4 regions of the Paenibacillus donghaensis genome follow, and region 2 is predicted to be linked to each of the others. Evidence: predicted binding sites of a transcription regulator. Region 2 holds the regulator's gene; each other region holds the start of a gene.
What was found. Region 2 encodes Rex, which represses fermentation and respiration genes when NADH is low (regulators of the CRP and FNR family bind a similar motif). Its sites were predicted from a motif close to TTGTGAAATATTTCACAA; they were not measured.
Positions count from the first base shown of each region.

Region 1: B9T62_RS31790 (cytochrome ubiquinol oxidase subunit I) is a predicted target of Rex. The motif match lies at 1,856-1,873, and genes of this name have one in related genera.
Region 3: B9T62_RS33040 (phosphoketolase family protein) is a predicted target of Rex. The motif match lies at 1,361-1,378, and genes of this name have one in related genera.
Region 4: B9T62_RS29650 (formate/nitrite transporter family protein) is a predicted target of Rex. The motif match lies at 1,356-1,373, and genes of this name have one in related genera.

Region 1 covers NZ_CP021780.1:7,016,950-7,020,111, forward strand. Annotated here, with positions in the region: gene cydB (cytochrome d ubiquinol oxidase subunit II) at 1-347, opposite strand, end outside; gene B9T62_RS31790 (cytochrome ubiquinol oxidase subunit I) at 337-1,740, opposite strand; gene B9T62_RS31795 (cold-shock protein) at 1,967-2,197, opposite strand; gene B9T62_RS31800 (cold-shock protein) at 2,363-2,563, opposite strand; gene B9T62_RS31805 (S1C family serine protease) at 2,851-3,162, opposite strand, start outside.
Region 2 covers NZ_CP021780.1:4,320,710-4,323,871, forward strand. Annotated here, with positions in the region: gene B9T62_RS19875 (cell wall elongation regulator TseB-like domain-containing protein) at 1-108, opposite strand, end outside; gene B9T62_RS19880 (amidohydrolase) at 149-1,459, opposite strand; gene B9T62_RS19885 (redox-sensing transcriptional repressor Rex) at 1,446-2,111, opposite strand; gene dinG (ATP-dependent DNA helicase DinG) at 2,170-3,162, opposite strand, start outside.
Region 3 covers NZ_CP021780.1:7,268,334-7,271,495, forward strand. Annotated here, with positions in the region: gene B9T62_RS33030 (DUF3788 domain-containing protein) at 1-410, opposite strand, end outside; gene B9T62_RS33035 (GntR family transcriptional regulator) at 592-1,314, shown strand; gene B9T62_RS33040 (phosphoketolase family protein) at 1,565-3,162, shown strand, end outside.
Region 4 covers NZ_CP021780.1:6,545,281-6,548,442, reverse strand. Annotated here, with positions in the region: gene B9T62_RS29665 (FAD-dependent oxidoreductase) at 1-206, shown strand, start outside; gene B9T62_RS29660 (RNA polymerase sigma factor) at 529-1,026, shown strand; gene B9T62_RS29650 (formate/nitrite transporter family protein) at 1,477-2,304, shown strand.

The DNA.
Region 1 (3,162 bases), 2.7 Mb from region 2:
TCCCAGGTTTTTTTCCAGGCCTGTGAGTCGCGTTTGCCTCTGAATTCAAAAGCCACCCCGCGCGCAATCAGCGCCAGCAGTGCGAACACAAACGGAATGTAGAATCCGCTGAACAGCGTCGCGTACCACTCGGGGAACGCTGCGAACATCGCACCCGCCGCTGTAATCAGCCAGACCTCATTAGCATCCCAGAACGGGCCGATCGAGTTGATCAGCACCCGCTTTTCACTGTCGTTTTTGGCCAGCAGCTGTGTCTGCATCCCTACCCCGAAGTCGAAGCCCTCCAGGAAAAAGAAGCCCACAAACAGCACCGCAATCAGCAGGAACCATAATTCATTAAGAGACATGTGGCCCGACCCCCTTGTTATACGGATCATGTGGCTGACCGTGATCTTGATCCATGTTGTACGGACCTTGTTTGATTACCTTAATGAACAAGCCAACCAATACGGCACCCAGAATCGCATAAATCGTTGTAAATGATATCACCGAGAATAGCACCTGACCGCTTGTAATATTAGGCGATACGCTGTCTTTTGTCTGCATCAGTCCGAATACCGTCCAAGGCTGACGGCCAATTTCAGTCATAATCCAGCCTGCGGTATTAGCAATCGGTGGAAGCAGCAGCCCCCACAGCATAAAGCGCATGAACCAGGTATTCGGACGGTCCATCTTTTTGCGCCACATCAGATACATCGCATACAAGCCAAGCACAATCATCAATGTACCAGCCAGCACCATAATCCGGAAGCTCCAGAACGTCGTGCGCACGGGCGGGATATAATCTCCCGGTCCATATTGCTGTTCATATTCTGCCTGCAGCTGATTCATCCCTTTAACTTCACCGGAGAACTTGCTGTACGACAGGAAGCTCAGCATATAGGGAATTTGGAATTCGTTAGTGTTTACTTTGTTGACCGGATCTATATTAGCCCATACGGTCCAAGGAGCCGGATCACCACTTTTGCCCCATAGTGCTTCAGTGGCTGCCATCTTCATCGGCTGGGTCCCAACCAGGTATTGTGCCTGGGCATGTCCGGCTACTGCCACACCAATAGAAGAGATAATCCCTACAATAGCTGCAATCTCGAACGATTTTTTGAAAAAAGAAACCTCCTGCTTCTTCAGCAGCTTATACGCGCTGATCCCCGTCACCAGGAATGCGCCTGTGGCATAAGCCGCCAGCACCGTATGCGGGAACTCGACCAGCAGCTGGCCGTTCGTAATGAGCGCGAAGAAATCATTCATCTCCGCCCGCCCATTATTAACCGCGAAGCCAACCGGGTGCTGCATGAAGGAGTTCGCCACCAGAATCCAGAAGGCCGACAGCATCGTGCCGAAGGCTACCAGCCAGATCGAGAGCAGATGGACTCTTTTGGACACCTTATCCCAACCGAAGATCCACAGCCCGATAAAGGTAGACTCCAGAAAAAAAGCCAGCAGCGCTTCTATTGCCAGCGGAGCCCCGAACACATCTCCTACGAAACGCGAATAGTCCGACCAGTTCATCCCGAACTGGAATTCCTGCAGAATCCCTGTTACTACACCGACTGCAAAATTGATGAGAAACAGCTTCCCCCAGAATTGCGCCATTTTTTTGTATTCCTCATTGCCTTTTCTAACGTACATGGTCTCCATAATCGCAATCAGGAGCGCTAGTCCAATGGATACCGGCACAAAGAAATAGTGAAAAATCGTCGTCGATGCGAATTGAAACCGTGACAGCATGACTGTATCCATATTTCTCCCCTTCCTGTTCCCTCAATTCAATAGATCTATTCTGTCAAAAATTCGAGGGAGTAAGTGTGATATATGTCACAACAAACAGGGCTTTCAGGGCTTAAAAACAATAAATTTGTGACAAATATCACAATATAGCGTTAGAATGCAAAAAAAATAAGACGGTTTTCCCGTCTTGGATTGGTTCTTGATGCTATAGCAAGCTTTATGCGTTAAGGTCTTATCATCAGGTAATCGAGATACCCTTCTTCAACGATTTGAGGTCGCCATTAGAATTGAGCAACAGCGGAAGCATCTTCATGCTACGTTCCATAGGAGAGTGACAGAGACGACAAGAAGGCGCATGTTCAAATGCGAAATTATCCCTCATCCATCCATTACAACCCTCATTGGTACAAGCCCAGATTGCAGTATTTTCTTCCGGTATTTCCTCCAAAGGTTTCTTCCGGTAGTTCATTGCCGTTCCTCCTTCCTTTATGTTCCAAAGGTAAACGTCGAATCCAGTCGTAATTCGTCTTTCTTTTCTTGAAATATCAGGAAGTTAATCCAAGATGTTCATCTATTTGATATTATAAAAAAAGACCGTCCCGACTTAAAAAAGCAGGGACGGTATCTTCTATTATTACAGTTTTACAACGTTTTCGGCTTGTGGTCCGCGGTTGCCTTGAACAACGTTGAATTCAACGCGTTGGCCTTCGTCCAAAGTTTTGAAGCCGTCGCCAGTGATTGCGCTGAAGTGAACGAATACGTCGCTTCCGCCTTCAACTTCGATGAAACCGAATCCTTTTTCTGCGTTGAACCATTTAACTGTACCTGTTTGCATGTGTGTTACCTCCACAAATTTAAATTAATATGTTCTTTTTATCTTCAAACAAAGAAAAAATTCACACATTGAGAAAGGTTGTATTTCTGAATCGACAGCCCTTTTCAATGTCAGAATTAGGTATCAATTGTATGAATGTTTTCATATTACCACACCTTTATAACAAAGGCAAGCTTGCTTATCCGAATTTAACCTTATTTCCCCTGAAAAGGCTGACTTCCCAATGTAAGGGTTATCAGCCTCCTTCTCCGTGACTGCTGTACTAGTATATGCGGCCTTTACAGCATTTATTCCTCGGGTTTCTCAAGAAGTTTTACGGTAACCTGCTTGACTTCTCCGTTGCGGTAAAATGTGATCTTCAGCTCGTCGCCAATCTTCGTTTTGTCGTATAAATATTTGCGCAGCTGCAGTGTAGAATGTATTGGCTGATTGTCAAACTTGGTAATCACATCATTAAGCTGCAGGCCGGCTTCCTTGCCCGGACCCACGGCATCCAGTACCACTACGCCGTCTGTTACGCTGGTTGGCAGATTCAGCTCCTTGCGCTGATCCTCTGCAAGCGGCACATACGGGTTGTTAAGATCTATCGAATATACACC
Region 2 (3,162 bases):
CTCGCCCCATTGAGATTTCATGATATAGGCATAGAACTGGATTAATCCCACTACCAGGAGCACAATCAGTACCGATCCCAGCAGGATCCATTTTCTCCTTTTCTTCAAGGTACAGCTCCCTTTCTTACAGCCTTATACGGCCTCTTAGTTATCGTTTCAGCAGACTCTCGAAGGTCTCCTGTGCCTTGCGGCGGATGGCTTCCTCATCTAATGTCAGGCAGGCGCCATGCTTCACGACCTGCTTGCCGTCCACCCAGACATGCTCCACGTCCCTGGCACTCGCGGAGTACACTGCATGCGAGAGCAGGTCACTGTGAGGCAGCAGATGCGGCTGATCGATATCCAGCGCAATGAAGTCGGCCTTCATTCCCACCGCAAGCCGGCCCACATCCTTCAGGAACAAAGAGGCTGCACCATATTCCGTCGCCATACGCAGCGCCTCCGGGGCCGGAACCGCCGTCGGATCGCCGCTGATGCCTTTATGAAGCAGCGCCGCCAGGCGCATCTCCTCGAACAGATCGAGGTTGTTGTTGCTTGCCGCACTGTCTGTGCCCAACGACACCTTGACGCCTGCCTGCTGCAGGTCGACCACCCGGGCGATTCCGCTCGCCAGCTTCAGGTTGCTGCCAGGATTATGGGACACGCCGACTTCATGGCGGGCCAGAATGGCGATCTCCTCGTCATTCAGATGAACGCCGTGCGCCACTAGTGAAGGGCGGGTGAAGAGGCCCAGCTTCTCCAGATGCTGCACAGGACGCAGACCGTATTCCGCGACATTCTGCTCGACCTCACGTTTCGTCTCCGACATATGCGTATGCATCGGCAGATCATAATCATGCGCCGCCTGCACAAACTTCATGATATAATCCGGCGGACAGGTATACGGCGCATGCGGAGAGAGCATCGTCGTAATCCGTCCGCCCGCCGCACCGTTCCAGTCACGGGCAAACTGCACCGCTCCAGCCAGCTTGCTGCTCTGCTCTTGCGGAGGGCAATGGCCCAGGACACCACGCGTCAGAACCGCGCGGATACCCGACAGCTCCGCCACTTCAGCTACGCGGTCCATATGGATATACATATCAAGGAAGGTTGTAGTCCCGCCTTTGAGCATCTCCAGAACGGACAGAGAAGTGCCCCAGTATATATCCTCGGCAGTAAATTTTGCTTCCATCGGCCACATTTTGTCCCTCAGCCATACCTGCAGGGCAAGATCGTCGCCATATCCGCGCAGCAGCGACATCGCCGCATGACCATGCGTATTGACCAGGCCTGGCAGAAACAACAGCCGGCTGCCATCCACAATAGTTGTTGTACCGGCTCCGGCTTCAGACCAAGGCTCATCTGTACCTATGTAAGTGATGGTGCCGTCTTCTATACTCATATATCCTTGCAGAACCGGTTTCTCCGCTCCCGGAATCAGAAATCGTCCGTTTCGGATGAGCGTCCTATTGCTGCTCATTGACCGGCACCTCTTCCGCATCTTCCTTTCCGTCATGCAGATAATAAGCCAGACTCTGCAGGTCCGTTGTGAAATCCGCGGCATGAATCCGCACGTTGGCCGGGGTTCTGAGGATTACCGGAGCGAAGTTAAGAATCGCTTCAATTCCGGCTCCGACCAGGATATCCGCCACATTCTGTGCTTCCGTATCCGGTACTGTAATAATTCCGATGCGGATACCCTGGGCGCGGATGGTACTATCCAGCTCTTCCATCGGCTGCACGGTCAGGGAGTTGATGTTCTGCCCGATCTTGGGCGTATAGGAATCGAACACCGCCGTAATCTTCATGGTATCCTTCAAATATGCATTGTAGTTGGACAAGGCGTGGCCCAGATTACCGGCCCCCACCAGCGCCACATTGATCTGCTGGTCCAGCTTGAGGATATGACGGATCTTCTCAATCAGGTAAGAGACATCATAGCCAATGCCTTTGCGGCCAAAATCGCCAAAATAAGCCAGATCCTTGCGGATCTGGGCCGGGTTGAGATCCAGCTTCTGTCCCAGCTCCTGGGACGAAACGGTAGCGATCTCGCGTTTCAGGAGATCGTTCAGGAAACGCAAGTATACAGGCAGTCTGCGGACCACCGCCTCTGATATTTTATCCGATTTCATGTGTTCTCCTCCTAAATTATATTGGGTACAACAGTTAAACGTTAGGAGTAGTGCGGCGTCAGCTGACGCCGCCTTCCTCCAGCCACTCGGCGATGCGGGGAACCATCTGATCTGTCCGCATATGCTCCATCTTCGGGCCGGGCAGTGAATATAAGAAATACTTGCCATAATAGGACTCAATGACTCTCGTATCATAAACAATGACAATGCCGCGGTCCTGTGCGGTCCGCACAAGTCTGCCGAAACCCTGCTTGAAGCGGATAACCGCCTGGGGAACGGACAGCTTCATAAACGGGTTCTTCTTCTGGGCCTGCAGCAGCTCCGCTTTGGCTTCAGCAAGCGGATGATTGGGCGGCTGGAAGGGCAACCTTACGATGGCCAGACAAGTCAGCGCCTCTCCGGGAATATCCACGCCTTCCCAGAAGCTGCTGGTGCCCAGCAGCACCGAAGCCGAGCTGTCCTGGAAACGGCGGATCAGCTTGCTGCGGCTGCCACCCTCCACGCCTTGCCCCAGTACACTGATCTCCTTGGAGGCCAGCGCCTCCTTCAGCGGATCATACACCTGACGCAGCATCCGGTAGGAGGTGAACAAGACCATCATCCGCCCTCTGGTAGCTTCTGCCGCTTCAGCCAGCGACTGTACCAGGGTATTCACGAAGCGCGCGTCTCCCACGCTGCCCTTGACGCTTGGGAAGTCACGCGGAATAACCAGCAAGGCCTGCTCGCGGTACTTAAACGGCGAAGGCAGCAGCACGGTCTTCAGGCGTCCTTCCTCTGCCGTCTCGTTCAGACCCAGATTATCGATCATGAACTGGAACGATTTGTCCACCGACAAGGTGGCAGAAGTCAGCACGATGCTCTTCTTCTTATCGAAGAACAGCTCCTTCAGCTGGGAGCTGACGTCTACAGGCACAGCGTACATCTGCAAGGATTTGCTGCGGTAGTTTCCGTTCGCTTCCAGCCAGTAGACGATGTTGTCATCGTTCAGCCCCATGAAGAAACGCACCTGCTCCCGGATTCCAGCCAGATCCTTGAACAACCCGCTGATATC
Region 3 (3,162 bases), 2.9 Mb from region 2:
ATCATTATCATTTTTTCAATATCGTTTATTTGCGCAACAGAGTCAATCCCAATCCATAGCCATCTTCCATCATGATATTGGGAGGCACTCTCATATACATGTTTAAAAAACTCCCCAAATTCATGTATTCTTTCTTCGTAGGCCTGAATCTCCTTTTTGCCCAACACAAGCAGAACGGTGAAACGGTCCTGCTCAGGAAACATACTGAATAAGGTCTTGCCGCTTTTGCGGTACCTGAGATTCCAACCATAATTTTTTCCGCCAAAAATCAACTCGGATACGTGATCATAGTTTTGTTCAGCGAAACGGGTCAACTGCAGCCAGGCTTCTGTCGCTTGAGGACCTAGATAGGAGTAGATAAGTTCAAACGAAGGGACAGTTTCTTTATCACATAATCTTGGGTTGTTCATTGGGCCATCCTCCTTGATCATATAGATATCTTAACTGGAATTCGCTTACTAGTATTAGTATAAATATAACGTCTTAACCTGAATAAGGTTATGAAATTTCCCACTATATCTACGTGTAACTATTATGATATATTTATTATTGGAATTTGAATGGTCGGCAGATCTGAAAAAGGAGTATTACATGACAACATTTGTCTACAAGCAAATTATCGATGACCTCAAAATGAAAATTTTTGCAGGACAGTATGCCGACATGAGATTGCCGGATGAGCGGAGTCTCAGTGAACTCTACCAGGTTAGCCGCAGCTCCATTAAACGTGCGCTGACCAAAATGGAACACTCCGGAATTATTTTTAAGAAACGTGGTTCGGGGACCTTTATCAACCCGCTATACATAAGAAATGAATCAATCTTTAACTACGAGGGTTCCAATCTGGGTGTAACCGACAATTTCCAAATGCATGGCAAGAAGCCGAAGATCAAAGTGCTGGATTTCGAGGTCATTAAGCCGACGGAGGAGCTGCAGCGGGATTTGTTCCTGGAGCCGCATGATTTCGTGTACAAAATTGTACGCTTGCGCTTGTTCGATGAGGAGCCTTTTATGATTGAGACCGGCTATATCCCGATCAAAATTGTTCAGGATCTAAATCAGACGATTATCGAGGGGTCGATTTTTCACTATTTGGAGGAATCGCGTAATTTGGCGGTCACCAAATCGTTTTTATCCATTTTTGCAGAGCCTTCGGAAGCTAAGGATCAAGACCTGCTGCATCTGAAAGAAAACGAACCGGTGGGCATCATGGAAGGGATCTTCTTCCTGGATAATGGCACGCCCTTTGAGTTCTCGCATATGCGGTTCCATTATAAATATTTGAAATTTAATACGTTTGTATCGGTTCAATAATCTAAAGACTGGGGAGTGTTCCCGGTCTTTTTTTGTTTGCTCTTTACTGTGAAACATTTTACATATTTATAAATATAAACATTTTTTAGTTAGTAATTTTCTCCAATTTTCATACTATGTTCAAAATTTCACAATATTGGACCGTATCAATTGTCAAAAAGGTTGAATTAAATTTCTGCAGAGGTATGATGAACTTGCAGAACTAATTGCCTTGTCAGAAAACATAGAAATTATCTAGGGAGTGGATGGAATGGGATTATCAGTTATCGAAACGAACTACTCATCTAAGACGTATTTAGCGAAACTTGACGCCTATTGGCGTGCAACCAATTACATATCTGTAGGCCAGCTGTATCTGAAGGACAATCCGTTGTTACGTGAATCCCTGAAGGAATCCGATGTAAAAGTGAAACCGATCGGACACTGGGGCACGATCCCCGGCCAGAACTTCATTTATGCCCACCTCAACCGTGTTATTAACAAATATGATCTGAACATGTTCTACGTTGAGGGTCCAGGTCATGGCGGCCAGGTTATGGTGTCCAATTCGTATTTGGATGGAAGCTACAGCGAAATTTACCCGCATATCACACAGGATACCCCGGGTCTGAAGAAATTGTTCAAGCAATTCTCATTCCCAGGTGGCGTTGCTTCCCATGCGGCTCCCGAAACTCCGGGATCAATTCATGAGGGCGGCGAATTAGGCTACTCCCTGTCTCATGGCGTAGGTGCGATTCTCGATTATCCGGACTTGATCTCGGCGGTTGTTGTCGGAGATGGAGAGGCAGAAACCGGACCTTTGGCTGCTTCGTGGTTCTCCAACCGGTTCATCAACCCGATCACAGATGGTGCGGTTCTGCCGATCCTGCATTTGAATGGCTTCAAGATCAGCAACCCAACGATTCTATCCCGTCAGACTAAAGAGGAGATTACCGCTTACTTCACAGGTATGGGCTGGGAGCCTCATTTCGTGGAAGGTGAAGATCCAGAGCATATGCATCCGGAAATGGCGAAGGTGCTGGATACGATTGTTGAAAAAATTGCAGCCATTCAGAAAAATGCGCGTGAGAACAAGGATACTACCCGTCCGTTATGGCCGATGCTAGTATTCCGTTCCCCTAAAGGCTGGACTGGTCCGAAGGAATGGGATCATGTGCCGAATGAGAATTCATTCCGTGCCCATCAGGTGCCGATTCCGGTTGATCAAAATAATATGAAACACGCCCCTGCATTGCTGGAATGGATGAACAGCTACAAGCCTGAAGAATTATTCGACGACAACGGCACGCTGAAAGCTGAGATAGCCGAAATTCTGCCTACTGGCGATAAACGGATGGCGATGAATCCTGTTACCAATGCCGGCAAGCTCATTAAAGAACTTAATCTGCCGGATTTCCGCAGCTATGCACTTGATAACTCCGTACCTGGTACAGTTGTAGCGCAGGATATGGCGGTGCTCGGTAAATATATGAAAGAGGTTATTCTTCTTAATGAAGAGAACAAGAATTTCCGGATTTTTGGCCCGGATGAGACGATGTCCAACCGCTTGGGTCCAGTCTTTGAAGTGACCAAACGTCAATGGCTTGATCGAATTATCGAACCTAACGATGAATTCATGGCATCCTATGGCCGGGTCATTGATTCGCAATTGTCAGAGCATCAGGCGGAAGGGTTGCTGGAAGGTTATGTGTTGACGGGACGTCATGGTTTTTTTGCAAGCTATGAAGCTTTCCTGCGTGTCGTGGACTCGATGATTACTCAGCACTTCAAATGGCTGCGCAAAGCTACTGATCAAACCTGGCGTGCAGACATTCCATCCTTGAATGTTGTAGCCACTTCAACAGTGTT
Region 4 (3,162 bases), 2.2 Mb from region 2:
GTGCGCAGATTATGTCCAAGATGGATCTGACGCAATCGGTCAATACGGTTTCGGTCTGCATCCAGAATAAAATGACGGTCGACCAACTGGCCTTCATCGACTTCTTCTTCCAGCCGCATTACAACAAGCCATGGAACTTCCTGAATACAGCCGGACTTGCCGCACTGCCGAAGACAATAGAGCGCAAAGTGCCTGTAACAGTATAATCCAACACGCAAGCAGTCAAGCCCCAAGCCGGAGCCATCTTTGATGGACTCCCGGGTTGGTGTTCAAGGCAAATATTAGAGTAACCCCAATAAAACAGCGACAGCCATGGACGAGAAAGTAAAGTCCTGGACTGCCGCTGTTTTATTTCGAAATATAAGAATTTATAGGTTTCACGCCATCAATTATCCTTCTATTTCTCGCTGAAACGTCGTCGTCCTTTTAAAAGGACGACGACGTTTCCACTTGTTTCCCGTAAAAATGAACGATTATATGCCAGTATTAGTCTTATAGATGAGAACAGCAAAAAGGGGGTGCAGCAGCATGACTGACCGTGAAATATTCGAACGCTATAAAGAACAAGTATATTATTTTTGTTACTATTTGATGAAAAATCAGGCGGATGCAGAGGATACTTGCCAAGAGGTATTTGTCAAAGTTATCTTGGCTGATCGATCAAAAGTAAGGAACCTGAAATCGTGGATTCTGCGAATTGCTTCGAATGAGTGTAACAGTGTTCTTAAAAGGCGTAAAGCAGGACTGATGAAAGAAGTAAGCAATTATTTACTATCCAGGGCTCAGGATTCCAATCCTGTAGAAGAACGTTTAAATCGGCGGGAAACTAAAAAAGAACTGCAAGGATTATACAGTAAGCTCCCCGACAAAATCAGAATGGTAGTGGTCCTTCGTTTTATAAACGATTTGACTGTACCCGAGATCTCAAAAGTGATGAACATACCCGAAGGAACTGCAAACTTTAGATCAGCTGGTGGTTACTCCTTTGGATATCCAAATTCTAATAGACGAACAAGATTCGCTTAAAAAAGGAATTGTCCATTATAATACTGCACAGTTGGTTATAGGTGATCAAACAATCACTGGGGGTTGGAATTTGAAAGGAGATCCCGAAAGTTATCAGCATTTATTTCAATTTGAATCTCCGGAGTGGTATAAGAACTGAACCCTGAAATCTATAAATACAGCGATCCCAGCCGGAATGAAGAAGTTAAACTCTAATACATGAAGGTAGTCTTTAATCTTTTGACCCGCCCCTTTTAGTCAGTCCTAAGGGCGGGTTTTTTTCGAGTAGAATCATTGTAGGTATCCTGCCCGATTAGCTTAATGCCGGGATATCAGTAAATTTGACATGTCAGTGAAAACTTTCACTTAGGTTTTATGAGAGTGATATTTATCACGTAAATGTGCTATTTGACGCGCTACAATGGCATAAAGGAACAAATTTGAAGTAAATAGATGAAGGGGATAGGAACCATGGCTTATAACAAACCGCAACAGATTGCCGAAGTGACGGTGGAGAATGGGATTAAGAAGGCCCATAATCCGCTCAGCGCCGTACTGATTCTGGGCTTTCTGGGAGGAGCATTTATCGCGCTCGGATTTCTGCTGGATATCCGTGTTATTGCCGGAGCACCTGCAGAATGGGGGTCTATCTCCAACTTTATCGGGGCAGCCTTATTCCCGGTAGGTCTGATTCTGGTGCTGCTGGCCGGAGGCGAATTGCTGACAGGCAATATGATGGCGGTGCCGCTTGCTTTTATCGCGAAGAAGATTACATTTCTGGAGGTTATCAAGAATCTAGTGCTGATCACAATCAGCAATCTGGCAGGGGCTTTATTCGTAGCTTATTTCTTCGGGCATGTTGTGGGCCTGACCGCAGAGGGTGTATATCTGGAGAAGCTGGTCGACATGGCGGGGCACAAGATTGAAGCGGATTTCCTTCAGTCCTTTGTATCGGGTATCGGCTGTAACTGGCTGGTCGCGCTGGCTGTATGGCTGTCATACGGGGCAGATAACTTCAGCGGCAAAATTCTCGGTATCTGGTTTCCAACCATGGCTTTCGTAGCCATCGGCTTTCAGCACGTTGTAGCCAACATGTTCCTGATTCCGGCAGCAATTTTTGAGGGATATTTCACTTGGGGGCAATATTTCGAAAACTTCGTTCCGGTCTGGCTGGGCAATCTGACAGGCGGAGCCATATTCGTAGCCGCGGCTTATTGGGTAGCCTATCTGCGGAATGCTCCGGCTGCGATTCAATCGGTTGATACTATAAGCAACCAAGGTGTGAAGAAACACGCGTAAACGGTCATAGAGCAGCACCCTGCGACTCCAAGTTGTACCGATGGAGATACAGCAGGGTGCTGTTTTCTTCTTGAAATATAAGAAAGTATAAGTTTCACCTGATGCTTTATCCTTTTATTTCTCGCAGAAACGGACACCGCCTCTTGCAGAGGACGGCGAGGCCGTTTCTACTTGAAATATAAGAAAGTATAAGTTTCACCTGATGCTTTATCCTTCTATTTCTCGCAGAAACGGACACCGTCTCTTACAGAGGACGGTGAAGCCGTTTCTACTTGAAATATAAGAAAGTATGAGTTTCACCTGATGCTTTATCCTTCTATTTCTCGCAGAAACGGATGCCGCCTCTTGCAGAGGACGGCGAAGCCGTTTCTACTTGTTGAGTATTTATTTTATGATTTTTGGTTGACGCGCGAGATAGCGTCCTCCCGACTTAAAGGCAGTAAAAGTAACAAGTTGCACAAAGGTTTGCGCGAGTGGAGCAGCGGTGAGCTGAGCTGCGAATAGAGGCAATTCTGTACCTTAGTTTTGCGAAATCCACTCGTTATATGGAATTAGAGGCATTATTACTGCTTAGGACCCCGTAGGATAGGAGTATCAAAGACTAAGCGTCTGATTGCCACATCAGTCCAATCCACCGAATTAGTTGCGAATCTGCATCTAATTAGCCGTTTTTTTCCGTTTTAGAGCAAATAAGTGCGAAAACGCATACCAGAAGATGAGGAGGAAGTATACAAAGAACCTGAAGCAGAGCTTGAGATTTTTGGCTGCAATTGACCCTATACACCAACATCTGGTGAAAGTATGGACAAACATCTTATACCCGGAGATAGCTTTCCTATAGAAAGCTATCAGGCCATC